Regions from separate parts of the Rhizobium sp. R86522 genome, predicted to be linked through region 2. Evidence: riboswitches for the same ligand, from Rfam matches in the RefSeq annotation. Region 2 holds a riboswitch; the other holds the start of a gene.
The links. A riboswitch is a leader RNA that binds a small molecule or an ion and turns the genes downstream of it on or off. The one in region 2 is predicted to bind S-adenosylmethionine.
Positions count from the first base shown of each region.

Region 1 (15,290 bases), 720 kb from region 2:
GCGGCGAGGAAAGCGAGCGCGTGCGTGGTCTGGCGACAGGTGCCGACGACTATGTCGTCAAGCCATTCTCGACCCCGGAACTGATGGCACGCGTCAAGGCCATGCTGCGGCGTGCAAAGCCCGAAGTTCTGTCCAGCGTCTTGCGCTGCGGCGACATCGAGCTCGATCGCGAGACGCATCGGGTGCATCGCAAGAGCCGCGAGGTCCGTCTCGGGCCGACCGAGTTCCGCCTTCTGGAGTTCCTGATGGCGTCGCCTGGCCGGGTCTTCTCTCGCTCGCAGCTTCTCGATGGAGTCTGGGGCCATGACATCTATGTCGACGAACGTACGGTCGACGTGCATGTCGGCCGCCTGCGCAAGGCTCTCAACTTCTCCAACATGCAGGATGTCATCCGCACCGTTCGCGGTGCCGGCTATTCGATGGAAGCCTGACAAGTCGAACCCACCATGGGGCAAGGGCCGCGCGGATTGTCCGCTGCGGCCCTTTTTCGCGGGCGACAGGCGGCAACGAAAAACGGGCCCCGCGGGACCCGTTTAATGCTCTAAGCTTCGCTTGATATCAGCGGGCTGCCTTGCGGCGTTCGCTCACCGGCTGATAGGCGAGCTTCGCGTGATAGGTGCAGTAGGGCGCGCTGTCAGCGATTTCGCAGCCGCAGAAGTGGAAATCGTCCTTCATCGGATCGCCGATCGGCCACTTGCAAGTGCGCTCGGTCAGTTCCGTCAGGGCGAGGCGCCGCGAAATCGGCACGACAACGTTCAGCGGGCGCCGAACTTCGACTTCCTCGTAAGCCTCGACCTCGATCTCTTCCTTCAGCATTGTCGCACCAGCTGCACGGGTCACGGTACGCGTGGTCGTTGCTGCCGCGGGGCGGTTCTGGAAGGTCGCCGGACGCTGGGTCTGCGCCGGACGTTTTGCCGGACGTGCCGCAGTCGAGCTTCCGCCTGCCTTGGCCCGACCCGGAAGGTTCAGTCGGTGTACCTTGCCGATAACGGCATTTCGGCTCACGCCACCGAGTTGTGCCGCAATCTGGCTTGCGCTGAGGCCTTCGGCCCACAGCCGTTTCAGTCTTTCGACCCTGTCGTCACTCCATTGCGCAGTTGTCATGCCACTTCTCTCCGCCGCTCGCGTCTGTCATGGCAGAATCCGTCACCCCTGCTTCGAACGAATTCGAAACATAACCGCCTCGTTACTGTCGGTGAGCACTTCCGCCGCATGCAATCTATTAATGAAATTTAACCTAGTGGCACGCTGACTCCGTGACAAGAGTCGGGGGAATCATCTGGAATCGATTTTCCGGTTTTCCCCAACTTGCTTCCCGAGTGAGTCAAGTATGCAACAGGTGGAATCTTGTCGCGCACGCTTCTGGCGCGAGCCGGCCAGATCGGCGCCTACTCCTGCGATTCCTATGGAATTCGTTGACATTGCAGGGTGAAATGCCGATAGTGCCCGCGCCGCCGCAAGGCGGCATTTTTAATTGTTTCGAGGCCTGCAAAGGGCCGCGCCGTCCCTTGGGCGGATCGTCGAGAAGGAACGTGAAAGCCATGGCCGAAGCTACGCCGCTCTATCAGACCTATAATCGGGCGCCGCTGCGTTTCGAGCGAGGCGAGGGCGTCTGGCTTGTGACGGAAAGTGGCGAGCGTTATCTCGATTTCGCCGCCGGCGTTGCCGTCACCTCGGTCGGCCATGGGCATCCCCATGTCGTCGGCGCCCTCAAAGATCAGGCCGACAAGGTCTGGCACCTCTCCAATCTCTACGAGGTGCCGGGGCAGGAAGTGCTGGCCAAGCGCCTGACCGATGTGACCTTCGCCGACCGCGTCTTCTTCACCAATTCCGGCGCCGAGGCGCTGGAATGCGCGATCAAGACGGCCCGCCGCTATCACTTCGCCAAGGGGCACCCGGAGAAGTTCCACATCATCACGATGGAAGGCGCCTTCCATGGTCGTACCATCGCGACGATCGCAGCGGGTGGCCAGGAGAAGTATCTGGAGGGCTTCGGCCCCAAGGCGCCCGGCTTCGACCAGGTGCCTTTTGGTGACATCGAAGCCGTCAAGGCGGCAATCACAGACGCGACCGCTGCAATCCTGGTTGAGCCGGTGCAGGGCGAGGGCGGCATTCGTCCGATCCCGGTGGAGATGCTGCGCGTCTTGCGCGACCTCTGCGACGAGCACGGCCTGCTGTTGATCCTCGACGAAGTGCAGTGCGGTGTTGGCCGCACGGGCAAGCTTTTTGCCCATGAATGGGCCGGCATCACGCCCGACCTCATGGCGGTCGCCAAGGGCATCGGCGGTGGCTTCCCGCTCGGCGCTTGCCTGGCAACCGAAGAGGCCGCTTACGGCATGAAACCCGGAACGCATGGCTCGACCTATGGCGGCAACCCGCTTGGTATGGCGGTCGGCAATGCTGTTCTCGACGTCGTGCTCGGCGACGGTTTCCTCGACAATGTTCGCGACACAGCGCTCGTCTTCCGCCAGGGTCTCGCCTCGCTGAAGGATCGTTACCCAGATGTGATCGAGGAAGTGCGCGGCGAAGGCCTGATGCTCGGCATCAAGGCCAAGATCCCGAACACCGAACTCTTGTTGGCAATGCGCGACGAGCATCTGCTCGGCGTTCCCGCCGGCGACAATGTTATCCGTCTCCTGCCGCCGCTGACGGTGACCGCCGAAGAAGCTCGCGACGGTCTCGCCCGTATCGAACACGCTGCGGAGCACATCCGCGCCAAGGCCGCAGTCGCAGCATCTGCCTAAGACAGGACCCATTCATGGCATCTCCGAAGCATTTTCTCGATCTCTCCGCCATGACGGCCGGGGACCTGCGCGGCATTCTTGAGGACGCGAAGACCCGCAAGCAGGCGACCAAGGCCGGCACCGCCGACAAGCCGCTCGCCGGCAAGATGCTGGCAATGATTTTTGAGAAGCCGTCCACCCGCACGCGTGTTTCTTTCGATGTCGGCATGCGCCAGCTCGGTGGCGAGACCTTGTTCCTGTCCGGCACGGAAATGCAGCTCGGTCGCGCCGAGACCATTGGCGACACTGCCAAGGTTTTGTCGCGCTATGTCGATGCGATCATGATCCGTACCACTGACCATACCCGTCTCCTGGAGATGGCCGAGCATGCGACGGTTCCGGTCATCAACGCCCTGACGGATCTCACCCACCCCTGCCAGATCATGGCGGACATCATGACCATCGAGGAGCATCGTGGCCCCGTGACGGGCAAGACGCTCGCCTGGACCGGCGACGGCAACAATGTCCTCCATTCGCTGGTCGAAGGTGCGGCCCGTTTCGGCTACCGGATGAACATGGCCGTGCCGCTCGGCTCTGAGCCCGATGACAAGATCCTCAACTGGGCCCGCAACAACGGCGGCGAGATCATGCTGTGCCATGATGCCGATCGTGCGGTCGCCGGCGTTGACGCCGTGATCACGGACACCTGGGTGTCGATGAACCAGGAGCACAAGGCACGCGGCCATAACGTCTTCCAGCCTTTCCAGGTCAATGCGGAGCTGATGAAGAAGGCGAAGGAGGAGGCCCTCTTCCTGCACTGCCTGCCGGCCCATCGCGGCGAAGAAGTCACCGACGAGGTGATCGATGGCGCGCAGTCGGTGGTCTTCGACGAGGCCGAGAACCGCCTGCATGCGCAGAAGTCGATCCTTGCCTGGTGCCTCGGCGCGATCTGAGGCCGGGCAGGGGCTTTGGCGCCCGACTTGACCTTTGGCACGGGTGATCCCATCTGTGCCGTTTCTGATCGGGCCGCTCGGGCCCAGCGTTTGGCGCTTCAAGTGCCGGGAGTACATTCATGTCGATGAGACAAGCAGAACTCGGCGAATTCGGTTTCGCCGGTGACGATCGTGTGGTTCCCTTCCAGGTGGAGGGCCTCGACGTGCGCGGCCGCGCGGTCCAGCTCGGACCGCTGATCAATTCCATTCTCGACCGTCACGCCTATCCGGCGCCGGTCGCGCGGCTTCTCGCCGAAGCCATAGTCTTGACGGTGTTGATCGGCACATCGCTGAAGTTCGAGGGCAAGTTCACGGTCCAGACCAAGGGCGATGGCCCGGTCGACCTGCTGGTTGCCGATTTCAGCTCGCCTGAAAACGTGCGCGCCTATGCCCGCTTCGACGAGCAGGCTGTGGCCGATGCAGTCGCGGCCGGTCGTGCTTCGCCCGAGGAGCTCCTCGGCGAAGGCGTGCTTGCCTTTACCATTGATCAGGGCTCCTTCATGCAGCCCTATCAGGGTATTGTGCCGCTCGATGGAACGTCGCTGGAAGACATTGCCGGCGTCTACTTCCGCCAGTCGGAACAGATCCCGACACGCGTACGCCTGGGAGCCGCCGAACTCTTCGATCGGGATGCAGACGGCAAGCCACGTCGCACATGGCGGGCAGGTGGTCTCATCGCCCAGTTCCTGCCGGATGCGCCGGAGCGGATGCGCCAGCCGGATCTGCACGGTGGAGACGGCGACGACCGGGATGCCGATTTGCACGGCGACGATGCCTGGGATGAGGCTCGCATGCTGGTCGAGACGATCCATGCCGACGAACTGACCGATCCGCAGGTGGGTATCGAACGGCTGCTGTTCCGCCTCTTCCACGAGCGGGGTGTGCGGGCTTACGAGCCAAAGGCGGTTTACGACCGCTGCAGTTGCTCGCGCGAGCGCCTGAAGGGGGTTCTCCAGGGCTTCTCCGCTGAAGAGATCGAGGCGAGCACCGAAGACGGCACGATCACTGTGACCTGCGAATTCTGCTCGACCAACTATGATTTCGAGCCGGGAGAGCTGACGCCGGCTTGATCCAGTGAAGCGCTGAATATGAGAAGGCCGGAGTGATCCGGCCGTTTCTTTGTGTAGAGCGTAGCGGGCGCCGATAAGGCCCACGCTTCTTATGATGCCGGGCGATCGCCGATTACCTGCTCGACCGCGATTTCCGCCATGTCGAGGATCGCGTTACGCGAATTTGCCGCCGCGATGAAGCGGCCGTTGTGACAGAAGGTGGCACCCTTCACACCGCAGACGGCCTCCAGATCGCCATTGCTCAAACCTGCCCAGGCAGCGGGCAGGTCCGCGCGCTGCTCGAAACTGCCTTCCGCCTTGCGGATCCCGGTAATGCACCAGTCCTTGTCGCGCGGGTGAATGACGAAGAGCAGATGGTCGGCGCCTGCCTTGACGATGGCCGGGCGGAATGGCATGCCCATCGTCAATTCCAGGACGCGACCTTCGCCTGTCGCTGCGATCGCTTCCAGAACCATGGTCTCTGCACGCAGCTTGGCCGCCCGCTGGCCGATGGCGGCTTCGACGATCATCCGTGCAATCGAAAGGGCGGACTGGAAGCCGTGATCGTCGGCGCCGGGCTCCTTGTTGTCGAAAACGGGCTTCAGCGTTTCGAGGAGGCTCGGCAGGGTGAGATCGGCCAGTGGCCCGGCCGTTGCCGGGCTGAGCGCGCCATTGTCCATCAGGTCGATGGGCAGAACAAATTTCGCATCGAAGCCCTGGTGGATCGCCTCGATATGATCGGCCGGCAGACCCATGGCCGCAAGATAGGCGCGCCCATAATGCTTCCAGATGAGCCCGAAGGAGCTGTAGGGCTGACCGTCGTCTCGAAGCGGTGCGCCGCGCTGATGATGGTCGAAGATCTGCGCTTCGGCGTCATAGGCGCCGCCAACATCGTAGATGATCCTATCGGATGCCGGAGTGATCCAGTCTGGCGCGCGGCTGCGCACGATCTGTGCGTCTGGGTAAAGCCGCGAGAGGATGACGGACGATAGCAGTTCGTCAGCATGGAAGCCGCCACTATGGGTGACGAGATGGGTAATGCTCATGCCGGTTTGGCCCTCTGGATGGCGTCGGGATCGATGTCTCCAGATAGCGGTTGGTGCCAGTCAACTCAACTGGCAATCATCAATTGAGGGTGCGGACCATGCCTGGGCTGTCGAGGGAAAATGCCGGGATCTCGACGTCGAAGGCCTCTCCGTCGTCGGTTTCCATGCGGTAGGTGCCGTACATCATGCCGGAGGGCGTATCGAGTGGGCAGCCGGACGAGTATTCGTAGGTATCGCCAGGATTAAGGCGCGGCTGTTCGCCAACAACGCCCGGGCCGCTCACTTCGTCAACCTGACCGTTCTGGTCGGTAATGTGCCAGTAACGATGGGTTAGCCGCACGGGTTTTCCCGAGCGATTGGAGATCACGATCCGGTAGCCCCAGACATAGCGGCTGTCATCGGGGTCCGACTGTTCCTCGAGATAGTAAGGTTCGACCAGAACCTCTATGTCCCGTGTCAGCGCGCGATACATGCCTGGACCCTGAGAAAGCTTGTCATCAACATTGATAGAGATGGCGCTCATTGTGGCGGCAGCAAGGGCGACACACAAACACCATGCCTTTTGAAGGGATAACGACGCAACTGCTTACGTCAAGGCCAATGCTCCAGCCGCAACGCCTGTCGCGGCTGAAATATTTGCTTACATGATCGCGGGCGTTGCGTTCAGACTGCCTTGAGTGCCCGTGCGAAGTCGTCCAGCAGGTCCTGCGTATCCTCGATCCCGCAGGAGAAGCGAACCGTACCCCCGAAATTCCGAGCTCTGCCCGGGCCTCGTCGGAAAGGTTCTTGTGCGTCGTCGTCGCCGGATGGGTGATCAGGCTCTTCGCATCGCCGAGATTGTTGGAGATCTTGACGATCTCCATGGCGTTCTGAAGCTTGAAAGCGGCTTCCTTCCCGCCCTTCAGCTCGAAGCAGACCAGCGTTGAGCCGCCTGTCATCTGCTTTGCGATGATGTCGGCCTGGGGGTGGTCCTTGCGACCGGGATAGATGACCTTGGCAACGGCACTCTGTTCCGCCAGGAAATCGGCAATCGCTGCAGCACTCGTGGTCTGCTGCTTCACCCGCAGCGGCAGCGTTTCCATGCCCTTGAGCAGCGTCCAGGCGTTGAACGGCGACATGGCAGGGCCCGTGTGGCGGAAATAGTCGTGCAGGTTCTCGTTGATCCATTCCTTCGACGACAGGACGACGCCACCAAGGCAGCGGCCCTGACCGTCGATATGCTTGGTCGCCGAATAGACGACGACATGCGCGCCGAGTTCCAGCGGCTTCTGGAAGAGGGGGGTCGCAAAGACGTTGTCGACGATCAGCTTCGCGCCGATCTGATCGGCGAGCTTGGCAACGCCTGCGACGTCGATCACTTCGAGCGTCGGATTGGTCGGGCTTTCGAGGAACATTACCTTGGTGTTTGGACGGATCGCCGCTTCCCAATTTGCAAGGTCGCGACCATCGACCAGGGTGCACTCGACGCCGTAGCGCGGCGCCAGCGTCTCGACGACATAGCGGCAGGAGCCGAACAGGGCGCGTGCGGCCACGATATGGTCGCCGGCCTTGACCTGGCAGAGCACGGCAGCAGCAACGGCCGCCATACCCGACGCCATAGCACGCGCATCCTCGGCGCCTTCCATCATGCACATGCGCTTTTCGAACATGTCATTGGTCGGGCTGCCATAGCGGGCGTAGATATAGCCGTCGTTCTCGCCCTTGAAGCGGGCTTCTGCCGCTTCCGAGCTTTCATAGACGAAGCCCTGGGTGAGGAAGATCGCTTCAGACGTCTCGCCATAAGGAGAGCGCAGCGTGCCGCCATGGACGAGGGTGGTGGCCGGGCGCCAGTTCTTGCTCATGCACGTGCCTTTCGAACACAAAAAAACCGGTCGCGTGAACGGACCGGTTTCGTAAACCCGGTCTATTTAGCCACTTGTTTAACGTGGCTGCAAGCCGACCGGCCAAATCACCACGGGATAAGGCAGCAATTACGCCTTCGCGGGCCTTGCGTCAATTGGTGGGCTTTGGTTTTGTCGAGCCCAAACAGGATAGAGAAAATGACCAGTAAACCCGGCATTCTGGCGGACCGCGCCATCGGCGCCTTGTTCGGCCAGGGACAGCTGATCAGCGAAGCCATGCTCGACCACGACCAGATCCAGCCGGCAAGCCTGGACTTGAGGCTGGGCGGCAAGGCGATCCGGGTGCGCGCCAGCTTCATGCCGGGCAGGGGCCATACGGTTGCCGAGAAGCTGGAACGCCTGACCTTGCACGAGATCGATCTCGAAAACGGGGCGGTGCTCGAAACCGGCTGCGTCTACATCGTGCCCCTGATGGAAAGCCTCGACCTGCCGGCGGAGATCTCGGCTTCCGCCAATCCGAAGAGCTCGACCGGCCGCCTGGACATCTTCACCCGGGTGATGGTCGATTACGCCCAGGAATTCGACAAGGTGCCGGCCGGCTACAAGGGTCAGCTCTATCTCGAAATCTCGCCGCGCACCTTCCCGATCATCGTACGCCGCGGTTCGCGCCTCTCGCAGATCCGCTTCCGCACCGGCCATGCGCTGCTCGGCGAGGCCGAACTCTTCGACCTGCACAAGGCCGAGACGCTGGTGGCGAGCGACATGCCGAATGTCTCGGGCGGTGGCATTGCGCTGTCGATCGATCTGAAGGGATCGGGGCCGCAAGGCCTGATCGGCTATCGCGGCAAGCACCACACCTCGGTCATCGATGTTGATCTCAAAGGCGCCCACGAGGTGCTGGATTTCTGGGAGCCACTCTACAGCCGCGGCCGCGACGAACTGATCCTCGATCCGGACGAGTTTTACATCCTGGTCTCGAACGAGGCCGTGCATGTGCCGCCGCTCTATGCCGCCGAAATGACACCCTACGACCCCTTGGTCGGCGAGTTCCGCGTGCATTACGCCGGCTTCTTTGATCCGGGCTTCGGCCATGCGCCGGCCGGCGGCTCAGGCAGTCGCGCGGTTCTGGAAGTCCGCAGCCACGAAGTGCCCTTCATCCTCGAGCACGGCCAGGTCATCGGTCGCCTGGTCTACGAGCACATGCAGGAGCGCCCGGAAGGCCTCTACGGCACGGGCCTCGGCTCCAACTATCAGGCGCAGGGCTTAAAGCTGTCGAAACACTTCCGTTTGCCCTGACGAAAGAGGGGCGTCACCGCGCCGCTTTGTATTCCATTCGGCTTGACACTTCGGCCGAACTGTTGGATTCGTCAGACCGCGCGCGGGTGTAGCTCAATGGTAGAGCAGCAGCTTCCCAAGCTGAATACGAGGGTTCGATTCCCTTCACCCGCTCCAGCTATCCTCCCTACTTCCCCGCAAACTTCGCAAACGCTGCCAGCAGGTCGCCGAGCCGCTTGGCCGTCGCTTCGTCGGTGAGATTGCCGTCGGCATCGAACAGCGTGTGGGCCCGAGATACCATCAGCCGCTTTTCCGAAAATGTCCGGCAGCCGAGCGTGTGCAGCACCGAGAGCCAGGCGTTCTGGCTGAGCAACGTGCCGAAATTGCCGGGTGAAGCGCCGACGAGCGCGAAGGGCTTGTTGCCGAAAACCTTGCCCATGTCGGAAGAGGGGCGTGACAGCCAGTCGATGGCATTCTTGAAGGCGCCGGGGATGCCGTTGTTGTATTCGGGCGTAAACAGGATCACGCCGTCGGCGGCGATGATCTTTTGCTTGAGCGCGGTGACAGCTGCCGGGATGCCCTCGGCTTCTTCCAGGTCTCCGTCATATAGCGGTATGCCGTGAATGCCGGCTGTTTCCATCCGGTAACCGTCTGCCGGCAAGGCTGCGGCAGCTTGCATCAGAGCCGTGTTGAGCGAGCCCTTGCGCAGGCTTCCCGAAATGCCGAGCAGTGTCACCATGTTCGTCGTCTCCCGATCGGATTTGTTGCTTCAACACTATGGTGCCGATGGCGTCCGAGCAATCACTCGGACGCCGGCAAAATGGCTCGACTGGGGCGATGCGGTGTCTTGTTCCAGTGAAAAGGCTTCAGCCTGAGTTCGATCACGGCCTTCCAGGCCGCCAGCGACACGGCCATCCAGTAAACCGGGATCATTGCCCATTTCCAGCCGACGCCCTCCTTCTCGCCCTTGCTCATCGGGGTCGCGCCGAGCACGAAGAAGATCGCGTAGCTTCCGAGGATGTTGAATATGTCCATGGCGAGCAAGATCGTCGTGAAGAGGCTCGGCTGGGCAACCGGGACCTGCATCAGGGAGACCGCAAGCAGCGTGAGGAAGACGATCAGGCCGGGATGGCTGAGCGCTGCAATCAGCATGCCGCCGACCAGGAGCTGAAAGACGAGAAAGGACAGAAATCCCATGTCGCGCGCGGTTCGCAGGGGCTGGCGCATCAGCACTAGCCAGGTCTGCAGCCATCCCTTGTACCAGCGGGTCCGCTGCGCAAGCCAGATCCGGAAATCGGTCGGCGCATCCTCGTAGGTTGGCAGCGTCAGGGTCGATGATCGATACCCCATTCTGTAGAGACGCATGCCGAGATCCGCATCTTCGGTGACGTTGTAGGGATCCCAGCCGCCGCTGGCTCTGAGGAGGGCGGTCTTGAAATGGTTGGAGGTGCCGCCGAGTGGCAGTGGCATGCGGTAGTAGCCGAGGGCTGGCAGTAGTCTGCGGAACAGCGCCGAATATTCGAGCGCGAAAATGGCGCTGATCCAGCTTTCGCCGGCATTGCCGATCACGAGCGGCGCCTGCAGGCAGGCGAGATCCGGCGGACCGAGCCGGAAGGCGTGATAGGCTTCCCTCAACTGCTGCGGATGTGGCCGATCCTCGGCATCGTAGATGGTGAGGAACTCCCCGCGTGCGCCGGCCAGAGCATAGGTGAGTGCCTTGGGCTTGGTGCGCGGCGCCATGGCCGGCACGGCCACCACCTCGACATGAGGGCCGGGATTGGATCGACGGATCGCCTCGATCGTCTCGTGATCATCGGCCTCGCAGACCAGCTTGACGTCCAGGAGACTGCGCGGCCATTCGAGCTCGTCGAGGGCTGCGAGTAGTTGCGGCACGACATCGGCCTCCCGATAAAGCGCCACCATGACGGTGTAGACAGGCAGAACATCGCTGCCATGCTCGAGCTTTGCTTCGCAGACCCGGGGGCGTCGCCCATGCGAGACGACGGCCATGCGCAGCAGGAGAGCAGCCGTATGAAAGAGCGAAAGTGTGAGGTGACTGATGACGGCGGCGAGCATCGGCGCCATGATCGAAAAAAGACAGATCAGACAGAGCCCGGCCCCGGCCACGAAGCCTTGGTCACCGGTCACCACGAGCCGAGCCGAAAGCGGCTGGAGCGTATCGAACAGGCCGCGCACGGCCTGGCCTACGCGTCTGCTCTCCCCGACCTTCCAGCTGGCACGCCGGATGGCAGTCGTCGTCGTCACGACCAGGGTGCCGGCGCCCGGTCCGTTCCGACCGAAGCGTTTTGCGAGGCCCTCCATGTTGAGAATGTGCGGGGCAATCGCCACGATCGGCGGCCGGTCGCTATAGTGCAGCCGCAGCATGCGCGGCTCCGCGAGCTGGGTGTCGCTGTAAGCATGGTCCACAAGCAACGAAGGATCGATTTCCGGCAGGAAGGGCAGGCCATACATCCGCGCCAGACCCGCAAAATAGGCCTCTTCCTCGACGGTGCCGCTGGCGAGCAGTTCGGCCTCGACAGAGGTCCCGTTGACAGCGGCGCGCTTCGCCATCCGGGCAATCATCGGTTTGGAAATGCCGAGCACGTGCAGCAACCGGGCTTCGCATTTCAGCCGGCTCAGACTCTCCATATCGGCCGCGTTTACCGCGCTCCGCTGCTCTTGCCCCCGCGTTGATCCTGGGCGCGCGGCGACCATCCGCGGGCCATATTCCCTCGTCCACACCAAGCTGCTACACGTCATCCGGTCTGAACGACGCCCCACCCTGACCACGGTTGAAGATGATAGAGATGCGCGCAAAAGTTACATCCCTAGATTTTGTGGGGTTGTGGCCCTGGGTCACCGCGATTCTTCTCGTCGCGCTACTGTCCGCGCCGCCTGTGCGGGCTCAGGAAACCGATCTTCCTGTCCTCTTCGACACACGCGAACGGCTGGTGCGGCCGGATGTCAGCAGCGTGCTTCGGCTGCGTTTCCTGACCACCACGGATTTTCCGCCTTTCAACTTCATCGACCAGAGCGGCCGGCTGACGGGCTTCCATGTCGATCTTGCGCGCGCGCTCTGTGACGAGCTCGGTCTTCAGACCCGCTGCCAGATCCAGGCTCTGCCTTATGAACAGTTGACCTCGGCGCTGGAAAGCGGGCAGGGGGAAGCGGTGATGGCGGGCATCGCGGTGACGGAGGAAATGCGCGAAAGGTTCAATTTCACGCGACCCTATCTTCTGTTGCCTGCGCGTTTCCTCAGGCGAAACGACGTTGTCCTTGCTCGTCAGGATGCCCAGGCTCTCTCCGGCCGCAAGGTTGGCGTCGTCAAGGATACAGCGCACGAAGCCATGTTGAAGGCTTTCTTTCCCGGCATCACACCGACGACCTTCGAGGACCAGGGAGCGCTCATGGCCGGGCTGAAGGGAAGTCAGGTCGAGGCTGTCTTCGCTGATGCCCTGCAACTCTCCTTCTGGATGATGAGCCCTGAAGCCGCTGGCTGCTGCGGCTTTCTCGATGGCCCCTTTTTGTCGGAGCGCCATCTCGGCGAAGGCATGACCCTCATGGTCGGCGGACAGGACACAGCCCTTTCCGCCGCGCTCGACAGCGCCCTTGCTGCGCTGTCGAAGGACGGGCGGCTGGAAGAAATCTATCTGCGCTATTTCCCGGTCGGGCTTTTCTGAGGCGATCAGATCTGGCGATAGCGGGCCGATGCGCTGCGCTCCAGAGCGGCGCAGGTGAGCTTGTCCAGCGCAAGACGATCCCGCAGCAGCTGCAGCAGGCGCATTTCCTCGGCGCGAAGGGTCAGGTCGACGGCAACGATTTCCACAGCCAGCGCATAGGCGGTCTCATGCAGCCATTCCGGCAGGGCGTCGCGAATGGTTTCGAGCGCGATGTCCAGACCCTCAGGCCCGGAAAGCAGGCTCGCGCAGCGCTGTGATACCTCGATCAGGCGCTCCTTGTCGAAATTCTCGAAGACTGGAAGAATATCGATCAGCTGGCCAATGCGCACAAGTTCCTTTTCGGCCATGGCATTGTCGACGGCAGACGCCATGACCATGACGAAGATCAGGGCTTCTTCCGGGGATACGGGCTTGTTCATGTATGAGGCTTTCCAGTTGATGTGGGCAAAGAGTAGGAGGGGCGGCCAGGCGTTTCAAGGGAGCGCGCCGGCCCGTTGTGCGGGCTCACCAAAAAGCCCGCGTCTTGCGGCACGGGCTTCCTCGGTCAGGTCGGCAAGTGCGGAGCCCGCCTCCGCCTCTGCCCATCCGTATTTTGCAAGCCAGGACGAAACATCCTGGACGCCCACCCAGCATCGTGTGCGGATCTCGCCCTGCCATGCTGTTGCGGTTGTTTCACAGGTGAGCGACCGGTTTCGCAGGAACTGGCGTTGCTGCGTGCGTGCCATGGCGCCACAGGGCCAGACGTCGCCCTTCGCCGTGGTGCAGCTGCGGCCCACAGGCGTCTCGATCAGATCAGCCAGGCGTACGCGCTGATCCGGTCCGAAGGCGACGACCCCGGCAGCGAGGCTCGACGGCCGATGCAGCAGAACCACTTTCGGTTTGGTGCGCTCGGCGGCGTTGGACAACGGTGCGCGCGCCGCCACCCGTTCGAGGTCTTGCGCGTCGGCAAAGGCCGGCGATCCGAAGGCATCCGGTTCGATGCTGCGCACCTGCCGTCTGGCTTCCATCACTGTCGGTTGTCCGGTCGTGTCATCCTGAAGGAAGCCGACATCGGGCAGGTCGAGCTCCGACGGATCCGGCACGTCCAAATCCTCGATATTGTAATCGACAGGATCTTCGCGGAGCGTCGCTCCGGCCGCCATGACGAGATAGGCCCACAGGAGGAGCCCGATCGCGCCGGCGATGAAGGTGCTGATCCGTCGCATAGGCGCGTTTTCCTATTGGCTCGCCCAGATGATCCGCGCCACCCATTCGACATCGCCCATGTCCAGCATGCGCGGAGGGTGATCCGGATTGAGGGATTGCAGCTCGATCGATTTTGCGCTCTGCCGTGCGAGGATCTTCGCCATGACTTCGCCCTCGCGGGTCTTCACCACGACGCGGTCACCGCGGCGGACTTGCGCACCCGGCTCGACGATCAGGATGTCGCCGTCGCGGTAGAGCGGCTTCATGCTCTCGCCCTGGACCTCCAGCGCGTAGACGCCGTTGTTGCGGCCGGGCGCCGCCGGGAACTCGACGAGATCCCAGCCCTGGCCGGCAGGGAAGCCGCCATCGTCGAAAAATCCGCCGGCACCCGCCTGGGCCATGCCGAGCAGGGGGATCGAGCTTGCCTGCGGCGGAAATGTCCCCTGCGGCAGCGGGCTGCCGCGCAAGGCGTCTGGCGAGACATAGCGCATGAATTGGTCAAGACTGGCGCCGGTCGCTTCCAGCACCTTGGCGATGGATTCGGTCGAGGGCCAGCGCATCCGGCCATCAGCACCGACACGCTTGGACTTGTTGAAGGAGGTGGGGTCGAGGCCAGCACGGCGCGCAAGTCCTGAAGGCGTCAGCGAATGCTGCTCCGCCAGCCGATCGATCGCGGCCCATATGCTGTCATGCGAAAGCATGTTCGCGCCTCTTCAGCGCCGGAACACTTCGGATCCCCGGTCCGGCAATGGCGAAAACAATAGATCAGCAAAGGCCGATAGTAAAGCAAAAAGGAATAAAATCCTCTCGTCTGTCTCAGGCGACCATGGCCATATTGATCTTGCCAAGCTGGATCACGGCCTGGGTGCGGCTGTCCACCTTGAGCTTCAAGAGGATCGCCGAGACATGCGCCTTGATCGTTGCTTCCGACACGCCGAGTTCATAGGCGATCTGCTTGTTGAGCAGCCCTTCGCCGAGCATGCCGAGCACACGGCTTTGCTGCGGCGTAAGCGTGCGCAGCCGGTTGATCAGATCGGCCACGTCAGGATCCGTCTCCTGCCCGCCCTGGTAGCTTGCAGGCGTGGCGATATCACCTTCCAGGACCGACTGGATCGACGCGCGGATCTCGTCGATCCCCGCTGACTTCGAAATGAAGCCGGAGGCCCCGAGCTCGAGGGCCCGGCGTATGGTGACGGGATCGTCGGTGGCAGAGACGATGACCAGCGGCAGGCTCGCGAATTCGGCACGCAGCGCCATCAGACCGGAAAAACCGGAGACGCCGGGCATGGCGAGATCGAGCAGCATGAGGTCCGCATCCGAATGCTCGGCGGCCGCCTTGCGGGCAGCTTCGAAGTCGCCGGCCTCGATGATGGTTTGCGTGCCGTCTATGCCGGTCACGGCCTGGCGCAGGGCGCCCCGGAACAGCGGATGGTCGTCGGCGATGATGAAGGTCGATGCAGCCATGTCACAGCCCCCTCCCAAGAGCGATGTCATTTTGC
Region 1 covers NZ_JAXHBX010000001.1:3,320,213-3,335,502, reverse strand. Annotated here, with positions in the region: gene phoB (phosphate regulon transcriptional regulator PhoB) at 1-431, shown strand, start outside; gene SJY08_RS16110 (GcrA family cell cycle regulator) at 559-1,104, opposite strand; gene SJY08_RS16105 (aspartate aminotransferase family protein) at 1,542-2,744, shown strand; gene argF (ornithine carbamoyltransferase) at 2,759-3,676, shown strand; gene SJY08_RS16095 (Hsp33 family molecular chaperone) at 3,796-4,785, shown strand; gene SJY08_RS16090 (MYG1 family protein) at 4,875-5,810, opposite strand; gene apaG (Co2+/Mg2+ efflux protein ApaG) at 5,890-6,282, opposite strand; partial or broken gene SJY08_RS16080 (O-succinylhomoserine sulfhydrylase) at 6,474-7,651, opposite strand; SAM riboswitch at 7,697-7,775, opposite strand; gene SJY08_RS16075 (2'-deoxycytidine 5'-triphosphate deaminase) at 7,850-8,947, shown strand; tRNA gene SJY08_RS16070 (tRNA-Gly) at 9,030-9,103, shown strand; gene SJY08_RS16065 (NADPH-dependent FMN reductase) at 9,114-9,665, opposite strand; gene SJY08_RS16060 (glycosyltransferase family 2 protein) at 9,728-11,575, opposite strand; gene SJY08_RS16055 (transporter substrate-binding domain-containing protein) at 11,734-12,606, shown strand; gene SJY08_RS16050 (tellurite resistance TerB family protein) at 12,612-13,025, opposite strand; gene SJY08_RS16045 (thermonuclease family protein) at 13,080-13,811, opposite strand; gene SJY08_RS16040 (helix-turn-helix transcriptional regulator) at 13,824-14,492, opposite strand; gene SJY08_RS16035 (response regulator transcription factor) at 14,608-15,255, opposite strand.
Region 1: another riboswitch for S-adenosylmethionine. It lies ahead of SJY08_RS16080 (O-succinylhomoserine sulfhydrylase); the one in region 2 lies ahead of metA (homoserine O-succinyltransferase).

Region 2 (15,290 bases):
ACCGTCAGGCCTGGATCGACGAGTGGCTGAAGGCCATGACGCTGAAGTAACACCGGATGCTCCGACCGCTTCACCAGTCGAGACGTCAGAGGCTGCCCGCTCTCGCGGGCGGCCTTTTGGTTTTGCTGGCCGTGGCGGCTTTCGTCGGCATCGCCCTGACCGCACTGCTCGCCGGGAGAATGACCGTCGGCATTCTGCAGGCCTTCGGCGATCCCGTCGTCCGTTCGGTTCTGTCATTCACACTCTGGCAGGCCTTCCTGTCCACGCTCCTCTCCGTCGGTCTTGCCTTGCCTGTCGTCAGCGCGCTTGCTCGACAGCCGGCTTTCCCCGGACGGATCTGGCTGATCCGTCTGATGGCGGTTCCCATGGGTCTGCCGGTTCTGATCGGCGCACTGGGTCTGATCGGTATTTTCGGCCGCAACGGCATCGTCAACGATGCCTTGGGAGGCCTCGGTCTCTCGCAGCCCATCTCGGTCTACGGCCTGACCGGAATTCTGATTGCCCATGTCTTTTTCAACCTGCCGCTTGCCACACGACTGATGCTGTCTGCCCTGGAGCGCGTGCCGGCCGAATACTGGCGGATGTCGGCAAGCCTCGGCCTCTCGCCGATCGCCACCTTCCGCTTCATCGAGTGGCCTGTCCTGGCGCGCGTCATCCCGGGGGCCGCGGGGCTGATCTTCATGCTCTGCGTGACGAGCTTCACGCTGGTGCTGATCTTCGGCGGGGGGCCTGCTGCAACGACAATCGAGGTCGCCATCTACCAGGCTCTGCGCTTCGACTTCAATCCGGAGCGCGCCGTATCGCTGGCACTGCTGCAGATCACTGTCACCGGCGTGATCCTCATCGGCCTCAGCCTGCTGCCCGCAGCCTCCGACACCGGTGTCACAAGCGGGCGCCGTTTCCCTCGTTTCGATGGCCGACGCCCGCTCGTCCGTTTGATCGACGCGCTGCTGCTCTCGCTGGCCGGCCTCTTTCTCATCCTGCCGCTTGGCCAGGTCGTCGTCTCGGGACTACAGGCAGACCTCGCTCGGCTGATATCGCAATCGACGTTCCAGCAGGCGGCTCTGACAAGCCTGCTCGTAGCGCTCGTGTCAGGCATTACGGCGACACTGCTTGCCTTTGGCGCGGTCGCAGCAAGGACCGAAATCGACACGCAGCGAAACCGGAATGTCGGCAATCGCCTCATGTCGATCGCGCTTGCCTCGCTCTCATCGCTGGTTCTGCTTATCCCGACGAGCGTGCTTGCCACCGGCTGGTTTCTCGCGCTCCGATCGAGCGGTGAGGTCGCAAGCTTCGCGCCCTTGATCGTCGCCGGCATCAATGCCCTGATGGCCCTGCCGTTTGCCGTGCGCGTGCTGGAGCCGGCCTATCGCGAGCACCGTGCGCGCACGGGTCGTCTCGCTGAAAGCCTCGGCCTGTCCGTCGCTCAGCGTCTGCGCCGCGTCGACTGGCCGGAGCTGAAACGACCATTTCTGACCGCGCTCGCCTTTTCCATGGCACTTTCCTTGGGAGATCTCGGAGCAGTCGCCCTGTTCGGCTCGGAAAACATCATGACACTACCCGCCCTCATCTATGCGTCCATGGGAAGCTACCGCAGCACGGATGCTGACGGACTTGCCCTGTTGCTCGGAATGCTGTGTCTCCTCCTCGCGCTCCTCGGAGCGCCTGGAACGCGTCAGGCAAGTGAACGGGAGGCCCCCGATGCGCGATGAGACTTCGACGGCAATCCGCCTCGATGCGGTGCGGCTGACACTCGGCCAAAGCGAGTTTTTCTTCGATTTCGGTCTCGATGCCGGCAAGATCACGGCGATCGTCGGCCCATCAGGATCGGGCAAGTCGACCCTGCTCAACCTCGTCTCCGGCTTCGAGCAACCTGAGACCGGCCGGGTCGAAATCGCCGGTCGTGATGTGACGGATCTGGCGCCGGCGGAGCGTCCGGTCTCGCTGGTCTTCCAGGACAACAACCTCTTTGCCCATCTCGACCTGTTCACCAATATCGGCCTCGGCATCCATCCTGGCATGCGTTTAACCTCCGCGGACCGCAAGGTGATCTCCGCCGCTTTGGATCGCGTGGGCCTTGCAGGCTACGAGCGGCGGCTGCCGGGTTCTCTCTCGGGCGGAGAGCGGCAGCGGGCAGCCTTTGCCCGGGCGCTAGTCCGCAGCCGCCCGATCCTGCTCCTCGACGAGCCCTTCGCCGCATTGGATCCTGGTCTGCGAAGCGCAATGGTTGACCTTCTCGCCGAACTCCATGCTGAAACATCGGCCACCGTCCTGCTCGTCACCCACGATCCGCGTGACGTCATACGTTTGGCGGACCATGTCGTTTTTCTTGAAAACGGCCATGTCGTGGTGAATGCATCGAAGAGCGATTTTCTCGCGAGAACAGATGTCACAGCCGTGCGCGACTTCCTCGGCACGACGGCAATTGCACCCCAATCGCCTTAATTTGGTCGCCCGCGCCTGCCATGCGCGTTGGGAATAGTTGTTCCTGCGGCAAGACCATTGGTCATTTGCCTCGGCGTGACTATCTTCTGGAGCGAGTGGTGTTTTCGCACTATGTGAAATGCTGCCGGATCAGCAGAATGCGGATATCGGCTGAAGGCAATTGGATGCTGCACCCGGATGTTGCCAGGTTGGCGATCGTTCGGGAACAGGGTGAAGGGGCAGGATGCAGTTTTTAAGCCGGAACAGCGCGATAGCTGCAGAGACGAATCTGCGGCGCCGGCCTTTCAGGTTTGCGTCGAGTGTCGCCGTGATCGTCTCGGCGGGCCTCGTCCTATCCTCCTGCCAGTCGCTGTTCGAGCAGGCCTACGAGCCGTCCGTTGCGCCTTCCAGCAATCCACAGATCGTCGACGAAGTGCAGAAAGGCGATCCGCGCGCCCAGATGGGTGCCCGTGAACACCCGCGCATCGTCGCATCCTATGGCGGCGAATACTCCGACGCCAAGACAGAACGCCTCGTCGCCCGCATCGCCGGTGCCCTGACGGCGGTTTCGGAAAACCCGAACCAGTCCTATCGCATCACCATCCTGAACTCGCCGGCGATCAACGCCTTTGCGCTGCCGGGCGGCTATCTCTACGTGACACGCGGCCTCCTGGCGCTCGCTAATGACGCCTCGGAAGTGGCAGCCGTTCTCAGCCATGAAATGGCGCATGTGACCGCGAACCACGGCATCGAACGCCAGCGTCGCGAAGAGGCGGAAGTGATTGCGAGCCGCGTCGTCGCCGAGGTTCTGTCGAGCGATCTCGCCGGCAAGCAGGCGCTGGCCCGCGGCAAGCTGCGCCTTGCCGCCTTCTCGCGCCAGCAGGAGCTGCAGGCCGACGTCATCGGCGTGCGCACGCTGGGTGAAGCCGGCTATGATCCCTATGCCGCCGCCCGTTTCCTCGATTCCATGGCCCGCTACAGCCAGTTCAGCTCGGTCGATCCCGATGCCGACCAGAGTCTGGACTTCCTCTCGAGCCATCCGAACGCGCCGCAGCGTGTCGAGCTGGCAAAACGCCATGCACGTGCCTTTGGTCCGGAAGGCAGCCATGGCGAAACCGGCCGCGACTATTACCTGAACGGCATTGACGGCCTGCTCTATGGCGACAGCCCCCAGGAAGGCTTCGTCCGTGGCCAGACCTTCCTGCATGGGCAACTCGGAATTCGCTTTGACGTGCCCCAGGGCTTCCAGATCGACAACAAGGTCGAGGCCGTCCTCGCCACCGGACCTGGCGATGTGGCCATCCGTTTTGACGGCGTGGCCGACAGTCAGAAGATCAGCCTGCCGAACTATATCTCAAGCGGCTGGGTAACCGGTCTCCTGCCGGATACGATCCGCACCATAACCGTCAACGGGTTGGAAGCGGCAACCGCCCGCGCCTCCGCCGATCGCTGGGATTTCGATATCACCGTCATCCGGATCGGGCCGCAGATCTTCCGTTTCCTGACGGCAGTGCCCAAGGGCAGCCCGGCTCTGGAAACAACGGCAGCCCAGCTGCGCGCCTCCTTCCGCCGGATCACGCCACAGGAAGCAGCCTCACTGAAGCCGCTCCGCGTCCGCGTGGTAACGGTCGGTTCCAACGACTCGGTCGGAACCTTGTCGGCACGTATGATGGGCACGGATCGCAAGCTCGAACTCTTCCGGCTGATCAACGCGCTCGGCCCGACCTCGACGGTCACCCCAGGCATGCGCGTCAAGATCATCTCGGAGTGACAAGGTCGCGCCCTGGCCCTCCCAGACGAATCCACGGGAAGACCGCGGATATCTGAAGGCGGCGAATGCCATATGCTCCGTTGGTGAAAGCCTGCGTGCGGGAACAAGCTCGCCTATCAGTTTGATGGCTCCCGGAATTGACAACATGAATGTCATTATGACATTGTAATTGTCATGAGAAAATCTGAACAGCTTTATCGCCTCATCTGGTTGTCGCGTCCGCTCATGCAGGCCGCGGAGGCGCGTGTCGAGAGAGGGTTGGACGGCACCGGGCTGACCGTTCGCATGCGGGCAGTACTTGAGATACTTCACGCCCATGGGAGCGCCAGCGTACCCGAACTCGCGATAAAGCTTGAGATCAAACGACAGTATGTCCAGCTGATGGTCAACGAAACGCTTGCGGCAGGCCTCACAGTCGGCCGCACCAACCCGCGTCACAAGCGATCCACGATGATTGCGCTTACCCCCAAGGGCCAGAGCCTGATCGAAGACGTCGTGATGCGTGAAAAACGGCTGGTGGAACAGCTCGGCGCCGAGATTGATGCGAGTGATATCGAGACGGCACTTCAGGTGGTGAGGATTCTACTTGAGAAGCTGAAGACCGACGGGGAGGAGCAAGCGAAGTGATAGGCCAGATCCTTACCATAGCCGCCCTTTCCGGGCTTGTTTGGCTTGCGAATGGCGTCAGAAAGATCGGTGCCGTCAGTCCCGGCATGCCTATTGGCAGCCGTCCCAGGACGGCTCTGCTCCTGATCGATCTGCAGTCCGTGTTCTGGGAAGAAGGTCCCTATGAGGACGCAGCAAAGGCGGATGCGATGTCAGCCATCCTCGCCGAAGTGGCGAAGGCGAAGGCCGAAAAACTGCCGATCATCGCGGTGCGTCAGGAGTGGTCCATCCCTTCGACAAAGATCATCGCGCGACTGACGATGAGAGGCCAAGCAATTGAGGGAACGCCCGGAACCCAGATCGCGAAGCCCTTTGAAGGGCTTGCCGAACACGTCCTTGTCAAGAGAGTTCAGGACGCATTCGAGACGGGCGAGCTGGACGAGCTTCTGGAAAGGCTCGACGTGGGTAAGCTTCGAATTGTCGGGCTGGATTTCCGATATTGTGTCGCAAAGACCGCCCTTGCCGCCCGTCAGAGGGGGTATGCAGTCGAAGTCGCCACCCGGGCGACCTTGTGCGTCAATCAAACTGCTGGTGATGAAACCCGCGGCATACTCTCTTCAAACGCTGTCATTCTGAGATAGGGCGCGCCCAGCGCCTCTTCCTTGATCAGGCCCGTCAGGCATTGAAGTTAGCATGAAAAAGCCGGCATCTCCGCCGGCCTTTTCATTGTTATCTGTGATTGCCGCTCACATTGCCATTTCAAGGCGAGCTGCACTCGGCGCCTTATCCGTGAGGGCGACTTTCAGTTTTTCCAAGGCCCGCGTTTCGATCTGGCGGACACGTTCCTTGGAAATCCCGAGCTCGGCGCCGAGTTCTTCCAGCGTTGCGCCATCTTCCGTGAGGCGCCGCGCCTTGATGATCCGGCTTTCACGCTCGTTGAGGCGGTTCATTGCATCCTTCAGCCAGCCATTCCAGCGTTCGCCATCGATGATGGACGTCACCTGCTCGTCCGGCAGCGCCTCATTGCTCTCCAGCATCTCAAGCTGTTCGGTACCTTCGCCATTGCGACCAGCTACAGGGGTCTGCAGCGAGGCGTCGTTGCCGGAGAGGCGTGCATCCATTGACTGAACGTCGGCGAGGCTGACGCCGAGCGCCGAAGCGATTTCCTGGTGTATCGCCTGGTCGGAGAGGCGATTGTCGCCCTGAGCGAGCTTGGCGCGCAGGCGACGCAGGTTGAAGAACAGCGCTTTCTGACTGGAGCTGGTGCCACCGCGGACGATCGACCAGTTGCGCAGGATATAGTCCTGCATCGAGGCCCGGATCCACCAGCCGGCATAGGTCGAGAAGCGCACTTCGCGACCTGGGTCGAAGCGGGCAGCCGCTTCGAGAAGGCCGATATAGCCTTCCTGGATCAGATCGTTAAGCGGCAGACCGAAACCACGGAACTTGGAAGCCATGGCAATGACCAGACGCATATGCGCCTGGGCGATGCGGTTTCGCGCCCCCTGATCGTCATTTTCCTTCCAGCGGATCGCGAGGTCGAGCTCTTCCTCGCGCTCCAGATAGGGCTGTGACATGGCATACTTTATGATGTGTCTGTCAGCGGATGTGGCTTTCATCGAACATCTCCATGGTCTCTCGGGACCGCTGGCCTCTCGCAGGCCTATTTGCCGGCATTGTTTGCTGAACGGTTCAGTCTCGGTCAGGTTCCAACAATGTCGAACAGGGCGGTGGTTGCATCACTCTCATCTGCTTGTCTGACCACTATTACGGGCCGCGTACGACATCGGATTTCCGCATTGGGTGCGACCTTCTGTCGAACAGGGATGATCACGGTGAAGTGAGAGAAAGAGGGCCGAGCTGGGCGCGGCGACAGGGAAACGCAAAACGGCGCGGGTTGCCCCGCGCCGTCAGATCAGAACTCAGAAGTTAGTTCAGGCGGAAAGCGCCTTGAACTCCTCCAGGATCGCATCACCCATCTCAACAGTGCCGACCTGGCGGCAACCGTCGGCCATGATGTCGCCGGTGCGGATGCCCTTGTCCAGCACATTGGCAATTGCCTTCTCAAGGCGATCGGCTTCCGTGACCATGTTGAAGGAGTAGCGCAGGCACATGGCAAACGATGCGATCATCGCGATCGGGTTGGCGATGCCTTTGCCGGCGATGTCCGGTGCCGAGCCGTGAACGGGCTCGTAAAGCGCCTTGCGCTTGCCAGTCTTGGCGTCCGGAGCGCCGAGCGAAGCGGACGGCAGCATGCCCAGCGAACCGGTCAGCATGGCAGCCACGTCGGAAAGCATGTCGCCGAACAGGTTGTCGGTGACGATGACGTCGAACTGCTTCGGCGCACGCACAAGCTGCATGCCGCCGGCATCGGCCAGCATGTGGTCGAGCTTCACATCGGAGAACTTCTCCTTGTGCGTCGCCGTCACGACCTGGTTCCACAACACGCCCGACTTCATGACGTTGCGCTTTTCCATCGAGCAAACGGCATTGTTGCGGGTGCGGGCCAGTTCGAAGGCGACGGCGGAGATACGCTCGATCTCGTAGGTGTCATAGACCTGCGTATCGACGGCGCGCTTCTGGCCGTTACCGAGATCGGTAATGGTCTTCGGCTCGCCGAAATAGACGCCACCGGTCAGTTCGCGAACGATCAGGATGTCGAGACCCTCGACCAGCTCCGGCTTCAGCGACGAGGCATTGGCAAGCGCGGGATAGCAAATCGCCGGACGCAGATTGGCGAAGAGCTCGAGATCCTTGCGCAGGCGCAAGAGGCCGGCTTCCGGGCGCACGTCATAGGGCACATCATCCCACTTCGGACCGCCGACGGCACCGAAGAGAACGGCGTCGGCGGCAAGCGCCTTGGACATGTCTTCTTCCGAGATCGCTGCTCCATGCGCGTCGTAGGCGCAACCGCCGACAAGACCTTCGTCGGTGACGAAGCCGGCGCCCTGCGCCTCGTTCATATAGGCGATGATCTTTCGAACTTCGGCCATGGCCTCGGGGCCGATGCCGTCGCCGGGGAGAAGAAGAAGATTGCGAGCCGTCATGGAAACCCTCCACTCGAAAAAGAAGTCGCGGTGTCTTACGCGCGGGTCAGGGTCATTTCAAGCGAGATAGGGCGGAAACGGTACGGTTCCGGCCATTCCAAGCAGGGGCTTCCCGGTTGACCCGGTTGTTTCCGAGGTCCAAAAGATCTGCATCCCTCCAGCATCCCCGAGTGCCCCATGCCGCTTTCTCCCCTTCATATCGAAACGCCACTCCTCCGCACGGCCGCCGACTACAGCGCGAGCGGCTTGCCTCTCTGGCTGAAGCTCGATGCCTTGCAACCTTCCGGCAGCTTCAAGCTGCGTGGGGTGGGACTGCTCTGCCAGCACGAGGTCGCCAAGGGGGCGAAGGAAATCTTCTGCGCCTCTGGCGGCAATGCAGGCATTGCCGCCGCCGTTGCCGGCAAGGCGCTCGGCGTCCCGGTGACGATCGTCGTGCCGGAAACCACGTCCGCCGAGGTTCGCACGCGAATTGCCGCGACAGGTGCCAAGGTCATGGTCCACGGGTCCGTCTTCGACGAGGCGAATGCCCATGCGGTGGCGCTCGCGGCGGCACGCAAGGCCGCCTACGTCCATCCTTATGATCATCCGCTGCTGTGGGAAGGCCACGCAACGCTCATCGACGAAGTGGTCAAATCAGGTGCGGAATTCGATTGCGTGGTGACGAGCGTCGGCGGTGGGGGGCTGCTCGCAGGCATCGTCGAAGGGCTGCGGCGCAACGGGCTGCGCGACATCCCCGTCATTGCGGTCGAGACGGAAGGTGCCGCTTCCCTGAACGCTGCCGTTCTCGCCGGGGAACGTGTGACGCTGCCGGCCATCACCTCGATTGCCAATTCGCTCGGCGCGCGCCAGGTCGCGCAACATGTCTTCGAGCTTCTCGAAACGCATCCGATTGAAAGCGTCACGGTGACCGACGCCGAGGCTGTCGCCGCCTGCCTGAAATTCGCCGATGCCCAGCGGATCCTTGTCGAGCCTGCCTGCGGTGCGGCACTGGCCGTCGCCGATGTGCATGCCGAGCGGCTGCAGCAATTCAAGGCACCGCTCATCGAAGTCTGTGGCGGGATCGGCGTATCGCTCGCAGCGCTCGAAGCCTGGCGGGCCCGTTTCTTCTAAGGCCAAAGAAAAAGCCGGGCGCGAGCCCGGCTTCATCAATTCAGCGCTTGAGCGACGCTCACGCCCAGGGGCGCTGGGCGGCGTTGGACTGCTCGAAGGTCGAGATGCTCGTTGCCTTCTCAAGTGTCAGGCCGATATCGTCGAGGCCATTCAGCAGGCAGTGGCGCTTGAAGGCGTCGATCTCGAAGGCGATCTTGCCGCCATCCGGACCCGTGATCTCCTGGGCTTCCAGGTCGACGGTCAGCACGGCGTTGGAACCGCGCGAGGCATCATCCATCAGCTTGTCCAGATCGGACTGGCTGACGACGATCGGCAGAATGCCGTTCTTGAAACAGTTGTTGTAGAAGATGTCGGCGAAGGACGTGGAGATCACGCAACGGATGCCGAAGTCGAGAAGCGCCCACGGGGCATGCTCGCGCGAGGAGCCGCAACCGAAGTTATCGCCGGCAACGAGGATCTGCGCGTTGCGATAGGCCGGCTTGTTGAGAACGAAATCCGCGTTCTCCGAACCGTCTTCCTTGTAGCGCGCTTCGGCGAACAGGCCGGTGCCGAGACCGGTGCGCTTGATGGTCTTCAGGTAATCCTTGGGGATGATCATGTCCGTGTCGACATTGACGACCGGAAGCGGTGCCGCGACACCGGTGAGCTTTACGAACTTGTCCATCAGTCTGCCTTCGATCTGGCTAATGCGCGTTTGATGCCTCGCTCCTAGAGCAAAACCGCAGAAAATTGAAGGAGAATCTTGAGGAGGCTCTATCGCCGTTTTCCAAGCGATAGCGACATCTCACCCGATGGACAGGTGAGATGATGGAGCGACCTTCGGCCAGATCAAAGATCGATGATCGTACCCTTGCCGTCGTTCCAGACGCGCACGTCATCGCGACGCTTGGCTTTCACATAGGCCGGAGCGCGCTTCGTCTTGCCCATCAGCATGCGGGCGCCGAGCGTCACGGTCAGGAGTGCGCCAATCACCAGAGTGAGCGACACCGCAAAGGCGGCGGCAAGGCCGACAAAAGCGAGGCCAACAAGGGCATAGGCGGCGGAGCGGATGTTCTGCATGATCTTGTCCTTTCGCAGTTACCAAGGTGGTCCTTAATCCAAGGCTTTGCAAGGCCCTTTCACCCAATTGTCATCTTGCGTGGGCGGGCAAAGCTTGCCAGAACTCGGCCATGACATCAGAGGCCTCCTCCTTTCGCTTCCACCACCCGTCCCGCCTGCGCCGATCCGTGCTGACGGTGCCCGCGATCAACGACCGCGCCCTGGAGAAGGTGACGGGCCTTGATTGCGATACCGTCATCTTCGATCTCGAGGATTCCGTGGCCGAAGACCGGAAGGCCGACGCCCGGCACAAGCTTCTGGAGTTCCTGGAAAATTCCGATCTCGGCCATCGCGAGCGCATCGTCAGGATCAATGCCTCCGACACACCGCATTTCCGCGAAGACATGAGGCTCGTCTTGCAGTGCCTGCCCGACGCCGTGCTGCTGCCTAAGGTCGAGGAACCGGTCACGGTGCAGGACGTGGCGGACCTGATCGGCGAGCAGGATGCGGCGGAAGGTCTCAGGATCTGGGCCATGATCGAAACGCCGCGCGGTGTGCTCAACGCGGCAGCGATTGCCTCTTCGGGGCGCACCAGCGACAGCCGGCTCGACGCCTTCGTCGTTGGGCTGAACGACCTGCGCAAGGCGACCGGCATTCCGGCAGCCCCCGGACGCACCTATCTGGTGCCCTATCTGATGCAGGTCTTACTTGCCGCCCGGGCCTATGGGCTCGACGTCATCGACAGCGTGTCGAACGATTTTCGCGACCTCGAGGCCTTCTCCGACGAATGCGCCCAGGGCAGGGCCATGGGCTTCGACGGCAAGATGCTGATCCATCCGGCGCAGATCGAACCCGCCAATCGCCATTTCGGCCCCTCGGATGCAGCGATTGCCGAGGCGCGTCTAGTCGCCGACGCCTTCTCCGACCCGGCCCATGCGGGCCTCAACGTTATCAACATCGATGGGCGAATGATCGAACGACTGCATGCCGAGGAGGCCGCCCGCCTTCTCGCCAAGCTCGCCCTGATCACTGCCAGAAAGGACAAGCCATGAAAGTCTATCGTTTTCTCACCGGCCCGGATGATTCGAGCTTCTGCCACCGCGTCACCGACGCGCTGAATAAGGGCTGGGAACTGCACGGCTCGCCAAGCCACACCTTCAACGCCGCCGAGAACAAGCTGTATTGTGGTCAGGCCGTGGTGAAGACGGTGCATGGCAAGGAATACGATCCGTCGATGAAGCTCGGCGAGCAGTGATCCGCTGGTGAGGCCCATCTCCCCCTTGGCGGGGGAGAAAGCGATTTCGATGAATTAGGCGAGCGAAAGTCGCCTAAACATCTGAAATCGCAAGAGAGGGGGTCCGTTCGGCGTGCCCGCAGCACCGATCCCCTCACCAGCAAAATCTGAAGTTTAGGTGGCTTGCGCTCACCTAAGCCTTCGATTTTGCAACCTCTCCCACAAGGGGGGAGAGGCGGGCGCGGCGGCTTCAGCTCGGGCGTATGCTGAGGTGGTGGCCTGGCCCTTCGAGGCCCGACAAGGTCGGGCGCCTCAGGGTGAGGGGAAATCTATTGCTGTCAAAAACCCCAAGCTTCGCCGCCGGTCGGGATCGCTCCCTCCGGGTGGTCTGAAATTTGTCTCGGACGAGGCGCCAGAAGCAACCTGTCTAAGTAGTTTATGTGGCTCCTTCTGGCGCCTCGTTCGGCGTCTATTCCCGCTGCATGCGTCTCTCTGGCAAGGCGGCGACGGTCCTCGTCATCCTCGGGCTTGACCCGAGGACCGAAGATTGACCGGGCGCGGGTCCGGCTGCGGCATCACCGTGAGGTGGCGCTTCAGCCTGGCCGGTGGCCCGGGAGGTTCCCGCCGGATGGTGCACCATTCCGACCGGGACCCTCGCCCGGGGGATGATCGTCTCGCCATTTGCAGCCTGGCGCTTATCCCCGCCGTTTTATTCGCCCCGCTGTCTGGATGTTCGCGACAGCATTGGCGCCTTGTCTGTGTGCCTCTGAGGCACGTCCTTCCGATCGGGGGTTTCAGGCGTCCAGCATCCGGCTGTCCACCGTCACTTCCACCCCCTCGTCCGGAGGGAGACCGTTGCAGCGGGCCGGGGATTTGGATCTGCGACAACTCTCCTCCCCGGCGCCGGCCCCGCCTCGCCTGACATCGCATCGTCAGGTGTATCCGAGGGCGGGACGGGGATGAGTCTACGAGGGTGGAAATGGGCGGGGATGAAAAAACATGTGGGGGTTTGAATTTGTTGTGGGATTTTTGAAAGTCGTCCCCCTTTTTTGGCGGTTGGCGCCGAGTTTGTGGCTTCGCCCCTCACCCTACCCTCTCCCCGCAGGCGGGGAGAGGGGGTGCAAGCGGTTGATGTCTCGGCCTTCTCCCCGCTTGCGGGGAGAAGGTGCCCGAGGGCGGATGAGGGGCAAAGCCGCAATGGGGAGGCACCAACGCCTCCATCGCCTTCCCCATTGATTCGCAACCCCGACAGGCGTAAAAGGCCTCGTGTTCCGTGGTGATTTGGCCGGCCGGCTTGCAGCCACGTAAAATAAGTCGCTAAAGGGCCGAGGCGAGTTTGAAGACTTTCCAAGGACCGGTAGCGATATAAAAGCTGCCGGTATTTTTGTTTCCGCGGTCTGAAACCGCCGTGACAAGGAAAGTCGAGAGTAAGATGCCGATCAGGATCCCCGATACGCTGCCCGCCTTTGAAACCCTCGTGCATGAGGGCGTGCGGGTCATGACCGAAACCATGGCCATTCGCCAGGACATTCGCCCGTTGCAGATCGGCCTGCTCAATCTCATGCCGAACAAGATCAAGACCGAGGTGCAGTTCGCCCGGCTGATCGGCGCCTCGCCGCTACAGGTGGAGCTGACGCTGGTGCGCGTCGGTGGCCACAAGGCCAAGAACACGCCGGAAGAGCATCTTCTTTCCTTCTACCAGACCTGGGACGAGGTAAAGGATCGCAAGTTCGATGGCTTCATCATTACGGGCGCCCCGATCGAGACCCTGCCCTTCGAGGAAGTCACCTACTGGCCGGAATTGGAGGAGATCCTTGATTGGACCGAGACCAATGTGCATTCGACGATGAATGTCTGCTGGGGCGGCATGGCAGCGATCTACCACTTCCACAAGGTGCCGAAACATGCGCTGAAGGAGAAGGCCTTCGGCGTCTATCGCCACCGCAACCTGGCGCCTTCTTCGGTGTACCTGAACGGCTTCTCTGATGATTTTCAGGTGCCGGTCTCGCGCTGGACGGAAGTCCGTCGCCAAGACATCGAGAAGGTGCCGGAACTGGAGATCCTGCTCGAATCCGACGAGATGGGCGTGTGCCTGGTGCAGGAGAAACGGGCCAAACGGCTCTACATGTTCAACCATGTCGAATATGACTCGACCTCGCTCGGCGACGAGTATTTCCGCGACAAGAATGCCGGCATTCCGATCAAGCTGCCGCACAATTATTTCCCGCACAATGACGACACGCTGACGCCGCTCAACCGCTGGCGCGGCCACGCGCATCTTCTGTTCGGCAACTGGATCAACGAGATCTACCAGATGACGCCATACGATCTGAATGAGATCGGCAAGGATCTGGCAGGCTGACAGCGACACGGGGGACGGGAGCGGATTTTGCCAGGACAGGCGGGGTCCGCTATGACAGGATGCCGCCGCCGATGAACCGAGCCATTGTCATCCGATGTTCCTGCCGTTTTTTCTGCGTCTGAAAGAAGAGAAGGTTCCCGTGACCCTGCGGGAATACCTGGCGCTGCTCGAAGGCCTGCAGTCAGGTCTGGTCGACTTCGATCCGGAAGGTTTCTACTATCTCGCCCGCACCACCCTGGTGAAGGACGAGCGCTTCATTGATCGCTTCGACCGGGTTTTTTCCGAGATCTTCGGTGGCATCCTGAGTGAGGGTGCGGCTGATGGCGTCGATCGGCAGACGATCCCCGAAGACTGGCTGCGCAAGATCGCCGAAAAACACCTCTCCGACGAGGACAAGAAGCTGATCGAGGCGCTTGGCGGCTTCGACAAGCTGATGGAAACGCTTAAAAGACGGCTGGCAGAGCAGAAGGAGCGCCACCAGGGCGGCAACAAGTGGATCGGCACGGCCGGCACCTCGCCCTTCGGTGCCTATGGCTACAATCCGGAAGGTGTACGCATCGGCCAGGAGGAAAGCCGGCATCGGCGCGCGGTGAAGGTCTGGGACCAACGCGAGTTTCGCAATCTCGACGACCGTGTCGAACTCGGCACCCGCAACATCAAGGTCGCGCTTCGACGGCTGCGCCGCTTTGTGCGCGAGGGAGCTACGGAAGAACTGGATCTCTCCGGCACCATTCGCTCGACCGCAGAGCACGGCTATCTCGACGTGAAGACCCAACCCGAGCGACGCAATGCCGTGAAGTTGCTGATGTTCTTCGATATCGGCGGCTCGATGGACGACCATGTGCGCGAGGTTGAGGAACTGTTTTCCGCTGCGCGTTCGGAATTCCGGCATATGGAGTATTTTTACTTCCACAACTGCCCCTATGAGCGCGTCTGGAAAGACAATCAGCGCCGCCACGCCGATACCATCCCGACATCCGACGTCATCAGAACCTTCGGCTCCGACTACCGGCTGATCTTCGTCGGCGACGCCGCGATGAGCCCTTACGAGGTCACCCATCCCGGCGGGTCAGTCGAGCACTGGAACACGGAAAGCGGCGCGGCCTGGCTGGCGCGATTGACCGATCATTTCCGCCGGCATCTCTGGATCAATCCGCTTCCGCAGGCGAACTGGGACTATACGATGTCCGTCGGCCTGATTCGCCGGCTGATCGGCGACCGGATGTATCCGCTGACGCTGGGCGGCCTGGAGGCGGCAGCCCGCGAATTGGCGCGATGACCGACAGAAAAAAGACTTTGATGAATTCAGGCGAGGAAACGACAGGATGACGAAGACGATATTCGGCGTGATGCCCACGGGCGAGGCGGTCGAGAAGGTGGTGCTGAAGGGTGGGGGCCTTACGGCATCGATCATCAGCTTTGGTGCAGTCCTGCAGGATCTGCGTCTGGAGGGACACGATGCACCACTGGTGCTCGGCTTCGAGGATCTCGCCGGCTATCTCGACCATTCCCCCTATTTCGGCGCGACACCCGGACGCTGCGCCAACCGCATCGGCGGCGGGCGCTTCACCCTGGATGGCGTCGACTATCAGCTCGAGCTCAACGAGAAGGGGATCTCCCATCTGCATGGCGGTTCTGATGGCATGGGCCGACAGAACTGGACGATCCTCGATCATGGCGGCGATTTTGTCGTGATGG
Region 2 covers NZ_JAXHBX010000001.1:4,037,013-4,052,302, reverse strand. Annotated here, with positions in the region: gene thiB (thiamine ABC transporter substrate binding subunit) at 1-50, shown strand, start outside; gene SJY08_RS19600 (thiamine/thiamine pyrophosphate ABC transporter permease ThiP) at 57-1,712, shown strand; gene thiQ (thiamine ABC transporter ATP-binding protein) at 1,702-2,445, shown strand; gene SJY08_RS19590 (M48 family metalloprotease) at 2,669-4,195, shown strand; gene SJY08_RS19585 (MarR family winged helix-turn-helix transcriptional regulator) at 4,370-4,822, shown strand; gene SJY08_RS19580 (cysteine hydrolase family protein) at 4,819-5,442, shown strand; gene SJY08_RS19575 (RNA polymerase factor sigma-32) at 5,548-6,420, opposite strand; gene leuB (3-isopropylmalate dehydrogenase) at 6,736-7,848, opposite strand; gene SJY08_RS19565 (pyridoxal-phosphate dependent enzyme) at 8,026-8,958, shown strand; gene leuD (3-isopropylmalate dehydratase small subunit) at 9,017-9,622, opposite strand; gene SJY08_RS19555 (hypothetical protein) at 9,787-10,017, opposite strand; gene SJY08_RS19550 (HpcH/HpaI aldolase/citrate lyase family protein) at 10,128-11,048, shown strand; gene SJY08_RS19545 (DUF1737 domain-containing protein) at 11,045-11,251, shown strand; SAM riboswitch at 12,494-12,571, shown strand; gene metA (homoserine O-succinyltransferase) at 12,663-13,592, shown strand; gene SJY08_RS19535 (VWA domain-containing protein) at 13,687-14,871, shown strand; gene SJY08_RS19530 (aldose epimerase family protein) at 14,918-15,290, shown strand, end outside.